2 linked regions of the Stieleria sp. JC731 genome follow. The protein of the gene in region 1 interacts with the protein of each later gene in a pairwise test. Links are inferred from orthologs where the notes say so. Each region holds a gene or a part of one and is shown on either strand. Other genes may lie near its edges.

Region 1 (11,620 bases):
TTGTCAGCCACTGCAACGGATTGATCTGATCGGGCATCAAGACCAACCATTCAAACTGCTCGAAATCCATCCCACTGGAAAAGAACTGGATGACCAGCGCGATGAAGACGACCACATTGGTCGCAATCAATCCGGCCGTCACGACGGGCCAATGATAAAGCGGCGCGTCGGTGCTGTAGGGGATGATCATGAAGCAGCTCGATCAATCGACGGTAACATTCAACCGGACACCCGAGGGGGCGACAAACCGCTACAGCATACTCGATCCACCGCTGCGGATTAAATAGAAGGCCCCCGATTGATCTAGTTGGCCAACAACCGGCCGTATCAGGGCGCGTTTTCAATTTCCAATTCGAATGGAACCAATGTCATTGCGGTGCCACCAACGGTCACCGCTGTGCTTCAAGCTCAGCTTTGAGCCGCTCGCGAAAGATTTTGCTGTTGTGACGAATGTCCGTTGGCAAGGGTTGATCGCGAACGACGATTTCTTCAATGCGGCAGGTCAGTGGATTCAGCGAACCGAGCGTGCGCAGCTCTTCAACCAGCCGACTCTTTTCTGCCTCAGTTTTTGGCCAAGCTTCCGGAATCGGTTCGACAAGGATGACCGGCGACTGCTCACCCGCCTTGCCTCTGCCAACCAACGCACAACGGTAGACTTTCGGATGAGCGTTAAAGATCGCTTCGCAAGGCACCGTGTACCAAGTTTTCTTTCCGTTGGTCACGCGATGAGCTTTGCGTCCACAGAACCAGAAACGGTCCTGATCGTCGAGATATCCGACGTCGCCCATTCGATGCCAAACTCGATCTCCGTCCGCGACTTTGTGCATCGCATTTTGATCCTCGCGAACGACGTATTGCCTTGTGACCATTGGGCCAGTCACCATCAGTTCGCCAGTTTTACCGCGAGGTAGCTCGACGACGTCGTCCATCGATTCGATTGGGCCGTCATTGATTTGGATTACTTTCCAATGGACATCGTCAAATCGTGTTCCGACACAGACGCCTTTTCCACGTTCTGAAGCCGGCCCGGTTTCTTCGATGATTTGTCGTGACTCGATCGATGCCAACGGCAATGCTTCCGTCGCGCCGTAGGGCGTGTAGATCTCTGCGTCTTCGCACAACAGCCGCCGCAACCGGATCATCGTGGATGCCGGAACGGGAGCACCTGCACTTAGGATTCGTCGCATCGTCGGAAACGGATCCGCAACGCCATTGTTTTCACACCAACGGACGACCGTATTCCACAGCGCGGGTGAACCGAATGACTGGTCGACCTCCCATTGTTCGGCTGCTTCGATCAAACGCTGGGGATCGACATCAGCCGGCCGCGTCGGGTCCATATCCGGGATGATCGTGGTCACTCCCATGACGGCGTCGAACAACCCAAACAACGGAAAACAAGCCAGGTCACGCGAACCACGATGGATGTCGTAGCGTTCGCGGATTCGATCGATCTGCGAGTGAAACGTTCCGTGTGTATACAAGACGCCTTTGGGTGGCCCTGTGCTACCGGTGGTGAAGATGATCGCGGCCGGATCCGAGCGCTCGATCCTCGGCAAAACGTCCTTGATGTTCTCGCCGGATTGTGGCATGCCCATCGCTTTGATTTGTTCCAGGGTTTTGCCGCCCCAAAACAGTCGCCGTCCGACGGTCACATTCCATTTCGCAGCCGGAAACTTCCTCTTCAGCAAAGTGCGAATCGCCATCGCCTTGGGGATCCCGATGAATCCGTCGGGCTTGGCATCTGACAAGCACTGCACCAAGTGTTTTCGGCCGATTCCCGGATCAATCAAGATCACCGTGACACCGGATTTCAGCAGCGCAAAAACCAGTTCGATGAACTTTGCCCCGAACGGCACTAACATGGCAACGCGCATTCCCGGGCGCAGACCCCAACGCACCAAACCACACGCGATCGCATCACTTTGACGATCAAGATTCTCAAACGTGGTCAGTGAATAACTGCGAGTCCCGTCGGCGGTCCTAGGACCTCTCGGCTCGGCAGTCGCGATCGCACCGGGGGTCAACGAAGCGATGACTTCAAGTCGTGAAGCGACATTCCCATCTCGAACTTGGCTGGTCATTGACTCGTTTTATCCGATAAGTTCCAAAGTCTTTCGATAATCATTTCAGCAATTGAATCGCCACACACGGTTTGAGCCCCTTTCCATCCGGGAATCGCGTTGACCTCCAAGAATAACGGGGGACCGTTGTCGTTGTCGATGATATCGACGGAAGCAAATTCGAGCTTCAACGCACCAGTGATCCGCAAAGCGTCTTCGGAAAGCTTTGAATCCACTGCGATCATGTCACATGTCGCACCACCGGCTACGTTTGTCCGGAATGATTTTTCATTAGTTCGGCGAAACCCAAGCACGCGATCACCGATCACCAGCAAGCGCGTGTCGCGACCGCCAGGCGAGACGAAACGCTGCACAACGATGGACGCTTGCAGCTGTTCCAGGGTCGAAAAGCATGTCCATGCCAACTCGCGATCCTGAACTCTCATCACCCCCCGACCTTCACCACCGAAGATTGGCTTGATGACGCAGTCGCCCCCCAATGAATCGAACGCTGCCAAAGCGTCATTCCGATTCTGGACAACATGAGTTTCCGGTACTGGGTACCCTAAACTTGCTAGCCGGATCGATGTCGCAAACTTATCGATCGCCCATTCCAAGCCACGAGGCGAATTCACAATCGGTGTTTGCGTTGCACCCAAGTTGTCCGCAATCGAATGCAGCACAGCCAAACGATATGTCAGTTGCTCCATGGATGCCGCTGGCATTGTCCGAGTCAAGATTGCGTCGAACGACTCGAGCGAGCCTGCGGTGCACTCGTTGCGTGGACACTGGTCGACAGTCGAACGCAGCGACTCATATGCGGCGAAATCGACATCGATTCCACGATGCCGGCAAGCCGTTCGCAACTGGTTCGCATGCCAGCCTTGATCGGGGCCAAGAACCAGAAACCTTACCGGCAAGCGTCCCACGCTCATGCCCCGAACGATTCCTGTAAAACCTGCGGCATAAGATTGCCGGCGCTGAAACTGCGACCGCTTCGCAGATTGCAAATGGTGGCCACAGCCGGACTAAATAGCGAAGGGTCGACCTTGTAAAAATCGTGATCGTAGTCGGCAAAGATCTTTGCGAACGGACGGCCAAAATCGTTCGACGAACAGCTGGGCAAACGTTGATAAATCGACTCGACGTCTGAATCGTCACAGTCGACATACAGTGTGACTTCGGCACCATACAGCATCGCATCGTTCGTCCGACCGATCCCACCAATCACGTCACCGCGTTTTGCGGGTGGAGGCAACGGAGCAGCCCCCACACCGCTGATGACATTCGAAACGTTGAACCCAAGTTCATCAATCTTGTGTAGCGCCGTTTCGATGCTTCTGGCAACCACTTGGACGCTTCCTGCGATGGAGGTGCTCGGCGCGATACAGATGCTTAGCTGGTCGGGCGAAACCCCGGCTTGTTCACACAGCAAACCGATGGTCGATTCGGTAGGAAACGATTCGGCCTCCAAAACCACAACCACTTTTTCGGAAGCTTCGTCGCGAAGCTCATACTTTTGCAGCATTGCTTCGCGGCCTCGTTTCAGCCTTATCGGTCCGCTTCCCATCGCGAAGAAGTCATCGGTCTGAACGGGCCAGCCCGCGTACTGGCAACCCAAGCAAGCTAATTTGGGAAAGTCGGTTGCGACGAGAACTTGGTGGCTGGCGATGTAACGCTCGCGATCACAGGGGGACAGCGAGACATTGCCCAAGCCCCCCATGCTAACCGACGCGAGCGCCAACCCGTCCGACAAACCGCCAGGAACTTCGATACCAAAATCGAAAACGCGTGCTCCGGCGATCGTTCGAATCGCGACTTTACTCTGAAAGTTCGCCTCCAATCCTTCGATCACGTGGATTGCCAGCTGGTTCGGTGACAACTTCATTTCAATCTGGGTTCGGCGAGGCAGAGATGTGGGCACGTCAGGAGAAGCAAGCTGAATCGGCAAATTAACTTTGCCAAGCCGCCAGACCGATCGGGCGAGTCGGGCAGAATAGACAAATGCGCGATGAGACCCAGTAGGCAAGTTTTGGCGGTCCACCATCACTTTCCCAACACAGATCACATCGGTTTCGATATCCCATCAAAGCGAAAACACCGCCAGTTACGGGGATTCCGAAGCGGTCCCGATGTTCGCAAACCAGAAAGAGGGTGTCGAGGGGGCGAGGACCATCGAAGGGACTTGGTCGACGATATTTAGTCAACCCGAATGACAAGACCGAATCGATCCGTCATTATAGTCGATCTTGAAACGCCAACTCTTTTTTCATTTTGACCGTCATGCCGCTCGAAGTCATTCATTATCCGCACCCGACGCTCCGCTATGTCAGCAAGCCGATCCGCAAGGTCGATGCCGAATTAAAGCAGATTGCCCAGGAGATGCTGGACTTGATGTACGAACACAAGGGCGTCGGGTTGGCCGCCAATCAAGTCGACCTGCCGCTGCGAATGTTTGTCGCCAATCCAACCGGTGAACGGGGCGAGGGCGAGGAATTCGTCATTTTGAATCCGGAAGTCCAACGCCCCAAAGGCAATGTCGCTTCCAGCGAAGGGTGCCTGAGCGTACCAGGTTTGACCGGTGAAGTGATCCGTCCGAAGTCGATCCGCATCAGTGCATACGACATTTCCGGCAACGCGATCGACGCGACGGTCGACGGATTCCTAGCCCGTGTGTTCTTGCACGAAATCGATCACCTCGACGGGACAATGTTTTTCGACCGGATGAACGACCAAGCCGCGCAGGAGCTGCAGTACGAACTGGACGAATTCGAGACAGACTTCCGTTCGAAACAGGCGACCGGCGCGATCCCGTCGGACGAAGAGTTAATCCAACGTCTGAGCCATTGGACCGAGAAGTATTGCTGATCGGTCGCGTGAACATTTCAGTCGGGTCAGAAGATTTGACGGTCAACATTTCGCCAGCGTGCATCTGACGGAGCCTCCACGTTTTGAAAATTATCTTGATGGGCACGGGCCCGTTCGCGGTTCCTAGCTTTGAAGCGATCCGCCAATCCGAAAACGAGATCATCGCGGTCGTCACCAAACCGGAACCTCCAGTCAAGAGCCGCAAAGGTCCGCCTCCGGCACCGGTCCGCACCTGGGCAACCGAACATGGTCTGCCGATCATGGACCCGATGTTGATCAACGATGAAGAGGCTGTAGCGCGATTGCAGCAACTGGGTGCTGATCTAATGGTTGTCTGTGACTACGGACAAATCCTGAAACCTGCAGCACTGGGATCGGCGAAGCTTGGCGGTATCAATCTGCACGGTTCGTTGCTGCCAGCTTACCGGGGCGCGGCGCCGGTTCAGCGTGCGTTGCTGAGCGGTGACCCTCAAACCGGTGTCAGTGTGATCCACATGACGCCCAGGCTGGATGGCGGCCCGATCTTGGCGAGCGCGACCACGGATATCTTGGCGGAAGAAACGTCAGGTCAATTAGAAGAACGTCTTTCAAGTCTTGGCGTCGATCTCGTGATGGAATCCATCGAAAAGCTTCGCCAGTGGAATGGCGAAGAAACTATCGGCGAGATCCAGGACCCAGCCAAAGCCACCAAGGCTCCGCGGCTGAATAAACAAGAAGCTCAGATCGATTGGGCATGGTCACAATCCAAAATCGATTGCCACGTCCGCGGTATGCAGCCCTGGCCGATTGCCTATACCGAAGTCCAACTTCGCGAGAACAAACCGCCGCAACGGATCGCCATCCTAAAAGTCAGCTCCGTTGAAAACGACGCAACCGACCTGGCCGCGGGTCAAGTCACCGGCGAAGGACAATTGATCGTGCGCTGTGGTGACGGCTTTTTACAGATCGACCAGCTGCGCCCCGCTGGCAAGAATCAAATGAGTGGCGAACAGTGGCTGCGAGGACATCAGCTTCAGCGCGGCACAAGTTTTATTCAACCGTCCTAGTGCTTCGTTGCAACTCGATTTTAGGATTGGCCGTATGGCGTTAGCCACGGCTTCAGTGCAATAACCGCGGCGAACGTTCGGTCGGCTGATGACCCGAACCCGTGTTTCCATATGGAATGAAGCACTAGCCGAAACTCGGTCACTGAGATGTTGAGGCATTGGAAATTGCAGTCTCCGCGCCTTTGCGACCTAAGATCACCGAAAGGTAAGGTCGCTTGGCGTCGGCAAACAGCCATGGCTTGACGCGATACTTGATCCGCGACCGAGTGGATTGGTCCATCCAAAACGTGGATTCGACTTCCGTTCTCATCTCGACCGACTTATCAAGCGTCCGCTTCAAGCTTGATGCCTTTGGCATGTTTGCCCACAAGACTATTTCCATCACCATGCGTTCATCACGCATCTTTGAAAGAGCCTCGGAAATCAGTTGCGTCGCTTGCAAGCTGAGCTTTCCCGTCTGCGGGTCCGGTGGCTGGAACGAATCAAAAACGACCTGATCTTCGATTTGCGGCAGCGTCTTCAGATCGATCTTCTGTTCAAGATCGGTCAGAAACTTTTGAAACTGCTCGCGATCCCGGTCAATCACCCGCTCGTGGTTGTTGTTTTCATCTGGCCCAAAGTTATCTTGCTTTTCGTTTTTATCTAAGTTTTCAGCGAGTGCGTAGATTGGTGCCTGAGACTCTTTCTGAATGACATCGGCTGATCGGTTCCCACCAAGATGCCCTGGTGTGCCGGAACTGGTGAATGCGTTTACAAACGAACCGGTTCCAGAATAAAGGTTCGCACCGGTTTGTTCCTTGGCGAGCGAGTTGAGAACGATAAAGAACGCCAAGAGCGCCGTCATCGTATCGCCGAATGAAACCAAGTAGGCCTTACTAGGTGCACTCGGTGGAGCTTTCTTTTTCTTGCTCATCGTCCACTCTGATACTGCTCGAGTACCACTCGCACCATCCCGGTTGTTACCTTGTCCGAGATGGCGGTCCCGATCTGACCGGGTCGAGCTTTTTCGGTGTGATAAAGATAGTCGGCGAAGGCGCAGACATGATCTTCGAGATTGCGATCGGAGATTTCTAGAACACAGTGGATGCTAAGCGACTCGAGTTGCTTTGCCAGCTTCGCGGCTGCCTGCGCACCTTGACGGTTCACCTTCAAGTCGTCGCCCACCATCTTTTTAAGCGGAAGCTCGAAGGCGAAGGTTTTCATCACGTCGCGTTTCGCTGCATCCTCCGATGGTCCCTCCAGTCCTTTACCGATCGCTGCCGTCGCGATCTCCTTTTCGATCGGCGGCATCTCGCTGCCCTGCATTGCGATACGGGCGACTCGTGAACGAATACGAGTGGTCCATGTGTTTTTATCAAGCTGATCATGCTTGTGTCCTGCAACGCCTGTCGCACCGGCGCGTCCAAAAACACTGACGGTTACTTTTTCAAACCGTTCCGGTTCGGTCGTCGCGAAGGTTAGCAGCAAAATAAAGAACGTCATCAGCAACGTGATCACGTCGCTGTACGTCATAAACCACGCTGGGATGTCTTCTGGCGGATCTGGCGGTTTATCCTTACCCATGAACCTATGCCTTCGCTATCGAGCGTCGAGCTTTCGGGGCGAGGAAGCTGAGCAATTTTTCTTCGACCACACGTGGGCTTTCACCTTCGCCGAGCAATGTGATTCCGCAGATCATCAGTTCGCGAATCATGGATTCTTCGGCGTTGCGTGCTTCCAGCTTTCCGCCCAAGGGAATACAGACAACGTTAGCCACCAACGCACCGTAAAGCGTCGTCAGCAACGCGACCGCCATACCACCACCGATCTTACTGGGGTCGTCCAAAGAACGAAGCATCTGAACCAGACCGATAAGCGTTCCGATCATCCCGAACGCAGGGGCAGCCGCACCGGCCGCGTCAATGATTTTTTTACCAGCGGCGTGACGCTGTTCGATGTACGACAATTCGATTTCCAGCGACCGCGCGACGTCCTCCGCAGCGACACCGCTGATCAACGATTCCAAGCCTCGTTTCATATAGTCATCGGTGACTTGTGACGCTTGGTCTTCGAGAGCCAACAGGCCGTCTTTACGAACCACCTCGGCAAACTTTTTGAATTGGGCGATGGTGTCTTGAGGTGAAGGCAGCTTGAACAAGAACGTCTTCAAAATCACAGAGAAGGCGCCCAAGTTCATCTTCAATGGGAAGTTGATCAATGACGCCGCGATCGCTCCACCAAAGACGATCATACCGCTGGGGATATCGATAAAGGGGCCGAGACCACCTCCACCCATCGCGATCGAGGCGAGGATCAAACCTGCGCCCATGATCAACCCAATGATTGTCGCTATATCCATATTTACTGAATCGTTTCTTGCGGGCGGCCGTCGCCGCGAAATTGGGAGTTGCCAAGTCAGAGGGCGCGCAAGAAAACGCACCCACCCGTGCGAATTCACAATGCTGCAAGATTGACCGGGAGGATGCGTTGTGACCGGCCGGGATGAAGCTTTCAAAACAGCTTCACACGCGGGGCAGCAACACACTCTTGCAACAAGCCCTCATTCGATTCTTAGTTCATCCATAGGGATCGACTTGAAGATCCCTTCAAAGGCAGGTCGTGATGAGGCAATTGAGGGAACACCCTCAGGCCTAGATCGCTGAATCACAGCGATTGGCGGGTTTTCCCCGCAAGATGTCCTTAACGCTTATAGCTTCACAGGCCGATACAACTGGCATGAGCGGAATATTTTACCAAATCGATTTACTCAGCTCCGCGGTCAACGCGAGCGAGAAGACACATCGCGTGGTCAGCCAGAACATCGCGAATGTGAATACGCCTGGATATCAAACCAAGCGTTTAGATTTTCAAAAAATGCTCGAGCTCTCCCAAGGTGACTCAAGCAGTGAAACGAGTAGCAACTCAACGGAACTTCCCATTGAGATGCCTGAAGGTTTGGAAGAACGTCTTGACGGCAACAACGTCAACTTGGAACAGGAAGTCGCAGAACTGAAAAAGAATGCGCTTGCGTTTCAATCGTTCAACCAGTTACTTGCGTCCCGAGTCGCGACGATGCGACGAGCAATATCCGGCTAAGGGCTAACCGTCATGGTCAACTTTCCAACAATCGATATCGCAGCATCCGGTCTTGCCGCAGAACGCTTCCGCATGGAAGTAACTGCGAACAACTTGGCCAATGCGTCGACAACGATGACCGAAAACGGCGATCCCTACCGACGCCAAGCAGTGGTGTTTTCAGCGGCCGCCGATCCCCTTACGGATCCGAAGTCAGCCGCCGCCTTGCACGGTGTCCAAGTCGTTGGTGTCCAGCCCGACGCCAGCGAATTTCCGACCGTCTACAACCCCTCGCATCCACATGCCGACGCCGATGGGTTTGTCCGACTGTCGAACGTAAAAATCCCCGAGGAAATGGTGGACTTGATCACCGCAAGTCGTTCGTACGAAGCGAACACCAAGGCGATCAGTGTCTTTAAAGAGATGGTCGAACAAACCCTAACGCTTCTTCAAGGAGGCCAGTGATGTCTGCTTTGCCGCCTGTCGCATCGGTTAATGTTCAGTCGCCCGGGTTCAGCAATCCTGCTCAAGCCGCGGGAGCACTTTCGCCCTCGGAACAAACAACCGATCGCAACGTCTTCCTCGATCTTATGGCTCAAGCCAACGAAGACCAACTTCGTAGCGAACAAGCCATCAACAACCTTGTCAGCGGTAAAACCGAAGACGTCCAACAGGTTGTCATGGAAGTCGTCAAAGCCGAAATGTCCTTCCAAGTTTTCATGGAAGTCCGTAATCAAATCATCGATTCGTACAACGAATTGATGCGTATGCAATTCTAAGCGTCACAGCTGTTCTCCCCACGCGAACATTTGACGAACATTGAACGTTATCCAACCTTACATCGATTCACTGCTGTCCATCTGGCACCAGAGTTCCCCCGCAGGTCGCGTGGGAATCTTGTTGCTCGCTGTCTTATGCCTCGTCACCATCGGTGGCGTCGGCTATTGGTCTGTCCAGCCAAGCTATGTCACGCTGGTCAGTCAAGAGGATAGTGACAAAATGGACCGTGTTATTGACGCCCTCGACAAAGCCGGAATCGAATATCAACTCTCAGGTGCTGGCGGCAACCTGATGGTTGATAAACGAAACTTTGCCAAAGCAAGGCTCCTGGCACGCACGCATGGCGTTTCCGATAGCAGCCAAGGCGGCGGATCGATGCTCGGTGGCGCACTTAGCAGCCCCAAAGAGCGCGCAATTCAGGCTCGCATTCAGAAGCAAAACAGCTTGGCAGCGACGATCGAAAAGATCGAAATCGTCGAGCACGCGGACGTGCACTTAAACGTCCCCGATCGCGGACCATTTGAACGTAAAACATCAGCCCCTACCGCCAGCGTTCTTCTAACGTTGCGTGACGGAAGCCAATTGTCAAAACAACAAGCAACGTCGATCGCTTCATTCGTCGCGTACGCGGTGGAAGACCTTGCCCCCGAAGCGGTTCAAATCACCGACCGCGACGGACGCAGCTACACCGTGCCCGATGAAGAGGCCGGCCAGATTGCTAGCCAAGTCGAATACACCGCTCACCTAGAGCAAAAGCTCGCCGAAAAGGCCGAAGACCAGCTGTTCAAGTTCCTTGGCTATGGCAACGCCAACGTCCAAGTCAGCATGGACATGACCTTCACCCAGGGCTCTCGAAAGATCACGAAATACGATAGCAAAGGTGCCGTTCCTAGCCAGGAAGACTTGGTTTCGGAAACCACTACCAACGTTCAACCGGCCCCCGTCGGGGCAGCCGGCGTTGCCTCCAACCTGAACGCTTCGGCGGGCAGCAATGCTAAAAACGGGATGGAAAGCAAAACGGAAAACATCAAAACGACTTACCTGGTCCCCATCACGGAGGAAACCTCAGCTAACTCCACCCCCGTTCGAAATTTCCTGACCGTCAGCGTCGTGGTCAACTCGGAAGCAACCGGTGTCAAACAAGAAGACGGCACGATCCTGCCGGACTTGGCACAAACGGTCACCGAGACGGTTAAAACCGCCGTCGGGTTCCGTGACGACACCGACATGATTTCCGTCAAACTGGTGCCATTCTCTGACACTTTGCTGACTCCGGCTGAACCGGTCAGTTCGTTTGACTGGACGAAGATTACCTCAATCGTCGAAAAGGCCTCGCTTGCGATTGCCGCCCTTTTGGCCTTTGTGCTAGGTCTTATGTTGCTGCGTAAGTTTGGTCCAAGCAGCAATTCTCGCCAGGCGGGCGGGGAGGGCCAACTCGGTGCCGCTCGCAGCGAAAGCGTCAGTGAGTTGTCTCGATTGATCAAAGACAATCCGGAGGTCTTCGCGCAGGTCGTCAAAGCGTGGTCCGGCGATAGTGGGGCAAAAGATTCTGGTAAGCAGAATGCCGCCTGATAGCGGAGCGAGGTTGCCGCGATGAAAACAATGTTAACGCGACAGGAACGCTTAGCGCTTCTGCTATACCTGATGGGCGACGAAGCCACCGACATGGCTCGGGAAGGCATCACAGGTCCTGCGCGCGTTGAACTGGATCAAGCGCTCGACGACTTTAGGGATTACCCTCCAAGCCCCGAAGAGATCGATCTCGTGATCGATGACTTCGAGCACTATTTTCGACTGGCACTTCAGAAC
Region 2 (11,534 bases), on another replicon or contig:
TGTAGTGCCGCACCACCCTGCAGGAACATCACGGAATAATCGTCGCTGATGTTCAACAGCGAACGAATCGAGTTTTCTGCATCGTGCAAGATGTCAATAAACACCTTGTCGCGGTGGCTCAATTCAAGCAGCGAAGCACGTGCCCCGGGCAGGCACAACAGCTCGTCGCGGACCTCTTCAAGAACCGACTCAGGCAAAACAGCTGGTCCGGCAGAAAAATTGTAGGCGCGTTGATCGGTCGCAGTTGCAGTCATCGATCGCATCGATTGGTTGGGGAAGTGGAGGATGAGCGGGGATTCTATGTCGAGTCGGGCGACTGCGAAAGGAGCAACTTGCCTTTGCCGAAGCACAGAATTTTCGGCCGCTGGCACCCGAAGAATTTCCGTAGGAGGCCATCAATGGCACTGTGAACCCTCCAACGGGCTGTTCTGCCACTGTGTATGTCGCCCTGTACGTCACCGTGTTTTGCCGCGATCAGCTCCCTGGATTGATTCGGCCGCTGTTCCAGACACGTATCACTGACGGCAGGATCGTGCTTGAAGCTTGGCTCCTAGGAGAACATCACGCGTCGATTTCGCACGAATTTTCTCGATTTCAAAACCCCTGGTAAAGGGGGGCTTCCGCCGGGTCACCCATCGAGTCCGTCCCACCCAAGCGGATCGAGGAACTTACTCCGGTTCGAATCCGAATTCTCGCATCCAATCGTTAACTTCATCAGAATCCTCGATTCGAGGCTTTCCCACCCTACCCTGCTGCGATTTGGAGTCCGGCGTTTTGCTGTTCGCTTTTTTCGCCGGCGGTTCTGTTGGTTTTGTCTTGCCCGTTCGAGGCACTTTGGGGGGAGGTGTCTTTGAGCTTTTTCCGCTCGATTCGGGCAACGGTCTAGGCTTTGTTTTAGGAGCCTTCTGCTTGAGCAAACGGTCAGTCGCGAGCAGTTCTTCCAGTTCTGGATCCGACAATGAAATCTCTTGAAGAGGCTGCCGTGGTTTCAGTGACGCTTGTCGTCTGTTTGGTCCAGAATCGATTTGTCCAGAACGTTTCGGTGCCGCGCTAGCACCGCCCTGCCCTTTCGATTTTTCCGACAAGGCTTTTGAAGACCCCGGATTGCTCGATCCTTCGACGCAGTAGTACTCTCCGTCGGCCAGGATGATGGTCCCATCGGTCAGCGCATCCATCCATGGTTCACTGTCACGAAAGGCAGCAGATCGTCGGGAGGCTGCAATTTGAACTCGGTGATCAGAGGAGACCACCATCAGTTTTTTGGGCGTGTGATGACCTCGAATGAGTTCTTCCAGTAGGTCATCGGCTGTGGGATAGCCGACGGCGAAACGGACTTTGATCCCATGATGCTGATACTCGCTCGCACGATCCTTCGGTGGGTTCGCGGCATCAAAAACGACGCAGGTCCGATGTCGAGTCTCGTCATCGAGATATTTCACCAAATCACGCAGCAGCACGCGCCGATTCTTTTCAAGCCACCGAGGGTCTGATGCCTTCGTGCGGATCGGTTGGGTGATGTTGTAGCCGTCGATAAGTAGTAGCAGAGACACAACGGTTCACCAAACAATCCGATGGCGAGTATTCAAGATTGGATTCATCAATTCGATTGTAGCAGCTCACCAAAAAATTGGTCCGCATACCATCCGCATCGCTACATCGCCGGGTTTTGATGGTCGATCGTTAAATCCGATTCCGATTGTTGCCGAGCGACATCGGTGTAGACAATCGCCGATAGCCAAACCAAGCAAAGCACCTGTCCGACAAGAGCTGCGATCGCGACGGCGATCGCGCCATAGTAAGGCTGAAGAAGGATTGCGACGAGCACCATCGTGGCCATCGCAATCAAGCGGCATCGAATCGCCGCCAGCGGTTGACCGCGGCCTTTGACGTAGCTGTCCAGCCCTTGCAAGATTCCTTTGATCGCCGCTACAGGGGCCAGCCAATAGGCGAAATGGACTGCGGGAACGAACTCGGCTCCATAAAGCCATTCGATGACCCATGCGATCAACAACATGAACACGATTGTGCAGACGGTTTGCACAGCGATCGAGCCGCCCAGGATTCGATGCACATCGATGATCTGAAGTCGATTCTTGCGGCCCGCAGCTGCGTTGAAAAGGAACAGCCCCATGGTGTTGGGGATGACAGTCAGTGGGTACGCCACTGGCACCATCGCCGCATAGAATCCTTGATCGCGTAGCCCTGCGATCCACAGGATCAGCAACAGGTCGAGTCGTTCGAACAGGTCAGTCGCGAACATTGAATACGCATAAGGACGGCTCTCTTTAATCAAGCCAGGCACCGAGGGAGCACTGGGGCCACGCAGCGGCATGCGTAGGCCGTAGATGCAGACGGCCATTGAAACGATCGATGCGATCACAAAAAGAACGCATGCGGTTAATAGGGTCACGCCCATGGCAAGTTCCGTCGCCAGTAAAAGCACCGGGAACGCTGCCGCACCGATCACACGACGGAGGTTGTACGTTCCAAAACGTCCCTGTCCGCGATCGATACCGGTCATGATTAGCAGCACTTGCTGACCGGTCAGTGACAAGGCACAGATGAACGCCAGTGGCATCAGGTAGCGTTTGTCCGCCGGCAGCGCTACGACATTCAACACGATCGCGACACCGGTGGTGGCCAGCCCGGTGGTTAAGCCGAGTTTAAGAGCCGCGCGGCGTAGGCGTTCTGCATCGAATTTGGCTTCAGCGGCATGACGGCAGATGACTTCAAGCCCACCGAACATGCCGATGTAAAGCAGCAACTGCACAACGAACATCGCCGTCGCGTACTCACCACGTCCTGTCGGGCCGAGGCTTCGCGCCAGCAGAATCCCCTGCCCCATCTGCAGGACGACGATCAGAAATGCGACACCGACGGTGCCGACGAACTGTTTTGCGATTTTGGAGCGAAGGGATTGCGATGGCGCGCTGTCACTGACGGCTTCTGCAGGATCAGTTGCGTCTTGACGCAGCTGTTGCGAATCGTCCGTCACAAGTTTTTGCACCATGGTGTGACGAGTTTAGTTCGCCTTGGCAGTAAATCAGAATCAGGAAACGCGGCTATGTCCGACAATGCTAACACGCGGTTAACACGCAACTATCAAGCAGCGGCGGTAAAGCATGGGCCAACCTAACCAAGCCGGATGCGTACGACACAAACGATCAAAACGTGTGGCTTTCCACAGCACTTGTTCGTTCCCGTGCCAACTTAATCCAAACTTTCGCGGACTTCGATTTCCGGACCGGCGGAGAAGCTGTAGATCTGGTAACCCAGAAAGCTGATGATACCGATTGCAACGAAAATCATTGCAGTGGTCTTCCAGTCGAAGGTGGTGTCAAACCCACCTCCGAAACGAGGCATTTGAAACGATCGCTTCGGTTTGCGTTTGTACTCTTTAGGATCGATTTTTCGCGGCGGCTTTTTCTTCGGCTGGGCATCGACTTCGACGTCTAGCTTCTCGACATCTTCGCCAGCGGCATCGGCATCAGGGACATTGCCGATGAATGTGTCGTGTGACTTTGCGTCGTGTTCCAGCTCAGCTAGGTTGATTTCCGCGTCGTCAGCGTCTTTGGATAAGCCGGTTACTTTGGACCCGTTAACCTTGTTTCCTGGTAACTGCCGGATCGAGTCATAGCGAATTTCCTGCTCGATCTGATCTTCAGCTTCTAGGAACTGAGCGACATCAAAGTTCTGCCAGGACTGCGGGGTTTCGCTGGTCGACGCTGGATCTGCGACGCTGTCGGCTTCGGGGGTGACAGCAAGGGCTGGCGTTTTCATGGAAACCGCAAAGCCGACTTTGCCGAAGCGAAGTTCATCGCCATCGTTCAAAACTTGCCAGACGTGCGGTTCGATCCGTTCGCCGTTTAGAAAGGTCCCGCCGGTGCTTTTCAGGTCCATCACGCCGAAGCCATCTTCGTTGTGAAGCAGCAACGAATGGCGGCGACTAACCGATTTACTCTTAGGGCGAATCTGACACTCTTTGTTGCGCCCCACCAAGTAATAACCGAGATGAATCGGTGCCGCGGTGCCGGCGCGACTGCCTTCGGTCATAACGAGTTCGACAGGCATTATGTCAGATAAGTGGGGCTAAACAGGATCAGTTGGGGGGATCGAAGATTCACTCCCGAATCATAGACGGACGATGCGGTTGATGCGAGTGGTTTGTATGGATAGTTATCGCGGCCATCAGGTCGAAACGATCACATCGACGACTTAAATCTGGGCTAGTGTCGCTCATTCCCGCAGTGCTCTTCACCTAAACATCAAACTCAGGGGGCGACAAATCCCCTGGCCATGCTCTTCTCACGATCACAAGACCTGCAAAGCAACGATGCGTCAACGTTTTGGCTGTCAAGCTACTCTTGAAAAACGACAATCTCTTTGCCGTTTTCCATCGCCTTCAGTGGGCGTTCTTTCTTTTCTTCTTTGGTCAGTTGGTAGAACGTGATTCCAACGACGACAAGCAAGGCCAATGTTGACAAGGCCAGGCCGACTCCCAGCAAAATGTTTTGGGAATCACCATTCGCGTTCGAATTTTGTGAGCTGTGCTTTGGGTTGGACTTGCCGTTGTTGGCTGGGACGGCGAACTGCTGTGATGTCGACAGTGGCGATACCGGAACCTGCGGAAGCGCTGATAAGTCCACAGGCGGCAGGCTTCCGAAATCAATGTCGATGGATTCCGAAACTGTGGATGAACCGGCATCCCTCAGTGGCCCACTATCGTCAATCGAGCTTGGGCTAGGCGATTCATCCGAAGCAACACGAGAAGAGATTCGTCGGTCTGAAAGGTCGCCACCGTTGGCAACCGTCCCGCGAAGACGTCTTAGCTGAACCAGCAATTCGGCTGCCGAAGCGGGGCGGTCTTCGGCGCGTTTGGCCATCATTTTCTGGATCAGTTCTGAGATTGCCTTGGGGCAATCCGATCGCAGGCTGTTCACCGATGGGACCGGTGCGGTCTGATGTTTGGCTAGGCGTTGGGCAACGTTATTGCCAGTGAACGGCGGACGCCCGCACAGCAGAAAATACCAAGTGCAACCGAGCGAATAGATGTCGGCTCGTGCATCGACCGTTTGGCTATCGATTGCTTGTTCGGGCGCGATGAAGTCGGCGGTGCCGGTCAAGCGATTGGGCGATTCGTTGGACGAACCGTTGGTGTATCCGATGCGGGCCAATCCCATGTCGCTGACTTTGATGACGCCGTCGGCGCGTAGCAACATGTTTGACGGTTTGATATCGCGGTGAACGATCCCGCGTTGGTGTGCGTGTGCGAGGGCGTCAGTCGATTGGATCATCGCATCAAGTGATTCCGCCGGAGACATCACTCCGTCACGGACAACAGCACGATGAAGGTCGACGCCTTCGATGTACTCCATCACGATATAAAGCTTGCCGTCGGCCTCGGAAAAGTCATAGGCCTGAACGATATTGGGATGTTCCAGCTTCGCTGAGGCTCGTGCTTCTTCCTTGAACCTTTCGATCCGGCGGGCGTCCTTGGATGCTTCGGAGGGAAGGATCTTCAGTGCCATCAATCGATTCATCACCGAGTGTTTGGCAAGGAAGACGACGCCCATGCCGCCTTTACCCAGCGGTCGCATCAGCTTGTAGTTGCCAAGATAGAAACCCTTGGCTTTTCCGGTCAGCAGCTTACGTGCTTGCCATGGCGTTAATAAGTTGGCTCCCACCAACCCGTCCGCTAGTCGTTCTGGCGAGAACCGCGTGTCCTCAGCCATCAGGGAAACGACGACCTTCTTGATGTCGGGCAATTCGACCAGCCCGGCATGCATCGATCGCCGCACAAAATCGCGCGTCGCGTCGTCAAGAACCGGTTCGGCTGCGGTCGTGGTGTTTACCGACATAAATAAGCTTGTCCAAGAACGCGTTAGAAACTCGATCTCCTTCGGCAACCCATGCGGGAGGCGTTTTCTAAAGAACGTCCTGTTTCAAATGTTTCCGTTCAAAGCCAGTTGCTTTGATCCGGCCGCCCCAAACGGTGTCGCGTTTAGGGGCGATGAGTTGAACGCATTATCGGGTATCACAACCCAAATAATGTTAAGGATCGGTTAAAGGCGCGTGTCGATCCGGTGTGATTGTGCTGCGATAGCCCGGCAGGTAGTGAACATGTTTCAGAAACAACCCTTGGGGCGGAGCCGTCGGACCGGCGTAGATCCGGTTCTTTTGCTCCAGCACTTCGTCGATCCATTCGGGCGGTTGCTTGCCCAGCCCAACCTCGACCAACGTGCCGACAATATTACGCACCATGTTGTAGAGAAAGCCATTGGCTTCTACTTCGATCGCAAGGTGACCTGTCTGATCAAAATCTTGCGCAGGGAGCACGACACAGTCCCTAACGTCACGGACGGAGGATTTACGCTCCGCACCGGCCGATTCGAAGCTAGAAAAGTCGCGATGGCCGATGATTTTTTTCGCGGCAATCTTCATCAATTCCACATCAACCAGACGCCTTAACCGCCAGCGATAGCGGTGTTCGAATGGGTTTCGCTGATGTCGAACCTGAATTTGGTATCGATAGCGTTTACCGAGCGCGTCACGGATGGCATGAAAATCTGGGTCCGCCTGGTGGACTTCGTTGACGACGATTGCATTGGGAAGGCGTGAGTTGATCGCCCGCAGCAATGCTTCGGTGGAAGCGGTCCAGTTGGGAAAACGGCAGCTGGCAACCTGGCCAAACGCATGCACCCCTGCATCCGTTCGGCCGCTTCCGGTCACGGTCACGTCTTGACCGGTGCTGCGCCGGATCGAAGTTTGCAACGTGCCTTGGATGGTCGCTTGATCGGGCTGGACTTGCCAACCTGCATAGTCCGTTCCGTCATAGGCGATCACCAAGGCAAACGTACGACTTACCGAATCGTTCAAGCTGAGGCGACCGACTGCTGCAGTAACTCGGCGATTTGAACGGCATTGGTCGCGGCACCCTTTCGAAGGTTGTCGCTAACGCACCAGAATGCGATCCCGTTGCCGTTGCCGCTGATATCACGGCGGATCCGACCGACGAAGACGTCGTCACGGCCATCGCAATCACGTGGCATTGGATACCGGCGATTTTGCAAGTCGTCTACAACGGTGATTCCAGCGGCCTGGTTAAACAATTCCGTTGCTTGTTCGACCGTGATGGGTTCTTCGGTTTCGACCAAGATGGATTCACTGTGTCCGATGGTCACAGGAACGCGAACTGCGGTCGGACAAACTTGGATGTCTTCGTCACCCATGATCTTGCGAGTCTCATACACCATCTTCATTTCTTCGCTGGTGTAACCTTCGAACTTCTCGCTTCCGATCTGTGGGATCAAGTTAAAGCCGATCGGATACTGGAACGTCTTGCACGATGGTGTTTCTCCATCGAGAACTTTCTGTGTGCTGGTCATCAATTCGACGTTGCCGGCCAAGCCTGCACCGCTGGTCGCTTGGTAGGTGCTGACCACAACGCGTTTGATCTTGCAAGCCTTGTGAATTGGCGCCAAGGCGACAACCATCTGGGTGGTGCTGCAGTTGGGGCTTGCGATGATGCCTTTGTGGTTGCCGATCGCTTCTGGGTTCACTTCAGGAACGATCAAGGGGACCGTCGGGTCCATGCGCCAAAAGCCGCTTTCGTCGACGACGACCGCACCTTCTTTGACCGCGTAAGGAGCGAACTCGGCTGAGACTTCGTCGGGAGTGCTGGCGATTACCAAGTCAACGTCTTCGAAAGCTCCGGGGGCAAGCAATTCGATCTTGATCGTCTCACCTTTGACGACGACTTCTTGACCGACGCTACGCTGAGAAGCCAGCAACTTCAAACGCTTGTATGGGAAATCACGCGTTTCAAGCTGTTGTAAAACGATTCGTCCGACGGCGCCAGTAGCACCAACGACAGCCAGTGTTTCGTACACGGGGGTAAGTCCAGAATTAGGGTTCGAGGGTGAATGTACGCGATGGACAACTCCGTTTGTCATCCGGTTCGCACCGCCCCGGATTACGATCCAGACAACAAATGAGCTTCGGCAAGCCCAATAAGTTTATGCCACGAACGTCGATTTGAAAGCCACGATTCATAATCACCGTTCGTGAACCCCTCCGGGCGATCCCACCTGTAGCGACGGCATCGCTCCCGCTCACTTAGCTTGGTCATTGCAGGCTGCTTGGCCATGGCAAGTTTGGGGAGGGCTGGCATTGGTACTGCATTTAAAAACCACCCGAACGGACTGGTTTGTTGTCCGTGCGGGTGGTAGGCGTTTGCGAGCTGTTGAAGTCGCTTATTTTTTGGCTTCTTCGACCGCTTTGGGAAGGTCCTTGTCGACCAGACCGAGTCCGCCGCGGCCACCATCGATGCGTGATTTCACATCCAGGATGGTGTCTTCGTCTTGGGCTTCCCAAAACTTTGTGATCTTCTCTTTGGGAAGAGGCTGATACGACCGAAAGATTCGAAAGCCGACACCACGAGCGGGATCACTTGTTAGCCACCAAGGGCTTCGTGGGAAGTTCGGATCGTCTGCTTTCCATTCTTCGTAGTTACTTGGCAATCGGGCTGCACTGCGAAGCTCTTCAGCGTCGAGTTCCCAGCTGCCACCACGCAGCACACATGGCCAAGGCATGTCGGCCCAAATGACCGCGTCAACAGCATGCAAGTCTTTCTTGTCGGCAAAGCTCTTGTAGCCGTCTTCGGTATACGCATTGATCGTCCACTCAGCGACGTTGCCGTGCATGTCGTAGAGCCCGAATTGATTTGGCTTCTTGCTACCAGCGGCGACTTGGCCGTCATCAGCATTGTCAAAGTACCATGCGTAGTCGTCGATATCGTCTAAGTCGTCGCCCCATGAGTATGCGGTTTTGGTACCGCCACGCGCTGCGTATTCCCATTCCGCTTCGGTAGGCAATCGATATTGCTGACCGCTGATCAGGCTGAGCCACTTGGTGAATTGCTGCGCCGAATACTGTGTCATCGTTACGGCGGGCTGCTTCGGATCTTGACCGTATTCGAACGTGAACGTCGGCTCGTACAGTTCCGTCGGTGCGGTGATCGCGTCAACTTTGTTGTTGTCATTGACGGGGCGGACACCGTCGGCTTCAAAGTCTTTGAAGATCGCGTATAGGTCCATGTACTCTTTGTACTGGCCCCAAGTGATTTCGGTCTTGGCCACCCACATCGGGTCGACTTTGATTTTGACTTGTGGCCCTTCATCCTCACGACGGTTTTCTTCACTCTCGGGACTGCCGAGCATGAATTCGCCACCAGGGACAGGCACCATCGAAATCGTTTGATTGGTACCGGGAATCCGATAGTCGTAAGGAACCATGTAGCCTTCGTCGACTTTGACAAAGGGGCCTTCTGCAGGTTTTTCTTTCGCGATTCCAGGCGTTTCTTCGCCAAAGCAGACGTCGGTCGACGAAGCCGCAACAAGGAAGGTCGAAAAACAGAGCAAGCTCGAGAGCAACCGTTTCACAATGTTAGGTGGGGTACGAGATAGCGGAGGGATGCGACCATCATCGGCCGCATGGAAGATCAGATTTGGATCAACGGAATTATAGATGACCTATGAATCGATTTCGATCGCATTTTGTGTTGGTGTGACAGACTGGCTTCGTTGTTTCTGTCTGTGGCAATCGCAACCACTAGCGGGTGGTCTGTCGTGGATGGACCAACTGAAAAGCTGATCTGCATCAGCCGGATTTGATCGATCGGGGGTTAGTTCCCCGATTGATCTAATCGTGGTCTGTTGCTGCTTAATGAAACATCAGACCAGCTGATCGAAGTGTGACCTTTTGGATTGTCGAACCTAGCGTCGGTCTAGTTGAGGAGGGCGACGACCAAGTTTGACGTCGAACTTCTTTTCTTCGCCGTCTCGAAGGATCAGCATCTCGACGCGTGTTCCCGCCATCGCGTTGCCGATCACTTGCATCAAATGATCGACATCCCGAATCGTTTCACCCTCGACTCGCGTCACGATGTCGCCGGGGACCAAGCCAGCTTGGGAAGCACCCGATTGGATGTCAGCGATCGCAGCAATTTGAGCTCCACGCAAGCGATGGTTTTCACTTGGAAGTTTTTCGTCGCTGACTTCGGCAAGCGAGACACCTAGCCAACCACGCTCGATCTTTCCGTGCTCACGCAACTGATGATAGATCTTTTGGGCAACAGTGCTGGGAATGGCAAAGCTAACGCCTTGGTAGGTATCGCCAACGATTGCCGTGTTGATGCCAACCATCGTGCCATGTGAATCGACCAGCGGTCCGCCGCTATTGCCTGGATTCACCGCGACATCACTTTGCATGAAATCTTGATACCGGTCTTTGGCTCGAACGACGCGGTGTTTGCCGCTTAGGATGCCAAACGTCACGGTGCGGTCGAGTCCGAAGGGGCTGCCGATTGCCCACACGGGTGAGCCTACTCGAATCCGTTCGCTGTCACCCCATGGGATCGGGATCAGTCCGCTGGCGTCTACCTTGAGGAGTGCCAGGTCGGTCAGTTCGTCCATGCCAACGATGACCCCCTCGACTCGGCGGCCGTCGCTAAGCGTGACCAGGATTTCATCGCTATCAGAAATCACATGGCGATTGGTCAGGATGTAGCCTTCAGAGTCAACAACGACGCCACTGCCTTGATCGGAGATCAGGATCGCGGGGGCACCTGGGATGTCGTCGTGAATGATCTTGTGGTGGGCAGCGCGTTGGATATCGATGTGAACGACGCTGGGACCGACCGCTGCACTGACCATCTGATAGGCCTGCGATAGCGAATCGAGCGACACGTCTTTGAGCCCTTCACTGGCAACTTCAAACTCCGCACGAAGCTGCCCGCGGTATTGTGCGTAGCGAATTCGCTCCACAATTCCTGGGACGACAAACCAAGCCGCAGCGAGGACGGACAACACCGTGACCAACATGACCAGCCCTTGCTGGAATGCGCTGGCTGCGTTTCCGCGTTGTCGGTGTTGGTTAATTTCGATCGCGACTTCGCGACGTGACTCGACCGCCGATCGACGCGTGGCGGTCTGCAATTCACTTGGCTGCAGCTCACCGTTTTCGGTGGTGTTGATGCGGATTCGTGGAGGAGCCTCGGGGGAGCCTGCTTCGCTATCGGAATGGACCACCACCTGAAATTTTGGTGGCGGTATTGGCGATCCAGAAACTGGTGGGTTGGGTACCGCGATGCGTGTTGGGAAAGATTCACGCTCGGATGTATGCGAGTCTGCCTTTGAAGTTGGCGTCGGCTTAAATGTCAAAGGTGCATTTGCTTGACGGTCATCCGGGCCGATTGTGTTCTGCTCTGCGGAATGCTGACTATCGTCAAGCTGGTCGTCGACGTATTCGACTTCCATGTGGTGACGAAGCGTCGATGGCTTTCCGGGATCAAAGCGATGGAAGATCAGTTTGCGTTGGGCGACGCTTTTCGTTGGGGCGTCATTCGGTGTGTCGCTGTGTTGGTCAGATCGGCTGTGTTTGGTCCGATGGTCGTTTTCGGTGGGATTGTCTTCTGGATTCCGCACGACATCGCGCATCGATTCGCTGCCTAAAGGGATCGCAGGACCGGAGTCGTT

The links.
Region 2: the proteins of def (region 1) and LOC67_RS04275 interact in binary tests that used the Escherichia coli proteins (3 or more experiments, as listed by UniProt). The link is inferred for Stieleria sp. JC731 from one-to-one orthologs.

What each region holds. Positions count from the first base shown.
Region 1 is NZ_JAJKFQ010000005.1:1,325,108-1,336,727, reverse strand. What follows is about bases 3,204-6,138. They hold def (peptide deformylase), read left to right. Parts: upstream 3,204-4,346; coding sequence 4,347-4,931; downstream 4,932-6,138. Other genes in these bases: LOC67_RS15740 (flagellar motor protein MotB), read right to left, coding at 6,117-6,138; fmt (methionyl-tRNA formyltransferase), read left to right, coding at 5,015-5,977; mch (methenyltetrahydromethanopterin cyclohydrolase), read right to left, coding at 3,204-3,951. Also shown: rhomboid family intramembrane serine protease, read right to left, coding at 1-190; fatty acid CoA ligase family protein, read right to left, coding at 390-2,084; RimK family alpha-L-glutamate ligase, read right to left, coding at 2,081-2,998; more of mch, read right to left, coding at 2,995-3,203; more of flagellar motor protein MotB, read right to left, coding at 6,139-6,890; flagellar motor protein MotB, read right to left, coding at 6,887-7,540; motility protein A, read right to left, coding at 7,545-8,315; flagellar basal body rod protein FlgB, read left to right, coding at 8,693-9,052; flagellar basal body rod protein FlgC, read left to right, coding at 9,065-9,496; flagellar hook-basal body complex protein FliE, read left to right, coding at 9,496-9,810; flagellar M-ring protein FliF C-terminal domain-containing protein, read left to right, coding at 9,851-11,383; FliG C-terminal domain-containing protein, read left to right, coding at 11,405-11,620. UniProt on the Escherichia coli protein: Removes the formyl group from the N-terminal Met of newly synthesized proteins. Requires at least a dipeptide for an efficient rate of reaction. N-terminal L-methionine is a prerequisite for activity but the enzyme has broad specificity at other positions.
Region 2 is NZ_JAJKFQ010000001.1:1,301,896-1,313,429, forward strand. The notes cover bases 5,913-8,761. They hold LOC67_RS04275 (aspartate-semialdehyde dehydrogenase), read right to left. Parts: upstream 7,953-8,761; coding sequence 6,873-7,952; downstream 5,913-6,872. Other genes in these bases: truA (tRNA pseudouridine(38-40) synthase TruA), read right to left, coding at 6,052-6,876; LOC67_RS04280 (formylglycine-generating enzyme family protein), read right to left, coding at 8,253-8,761. Also shown: serC (3-phosphoserine/phosphohydroxythreonine transaminase), read right to left, coding at 1-254; NYN domain-containing protein, read right to left, coding at 669-1,550; lipopolysaccharide biosynthesis protein, read right to left, coding at 1,652-3,010; FHA domain-containing protein, read right to left, coding at 3,211-4,071; serine/threonine protein kinase, read right to left, coding at 4,359-5,858; more of formylglycine-generating enzyme family protein, read right to left, coding at 8,762-9,419; trypsin-like peptidase domain-containing protein, read right to left, coding at 9,774-11,534.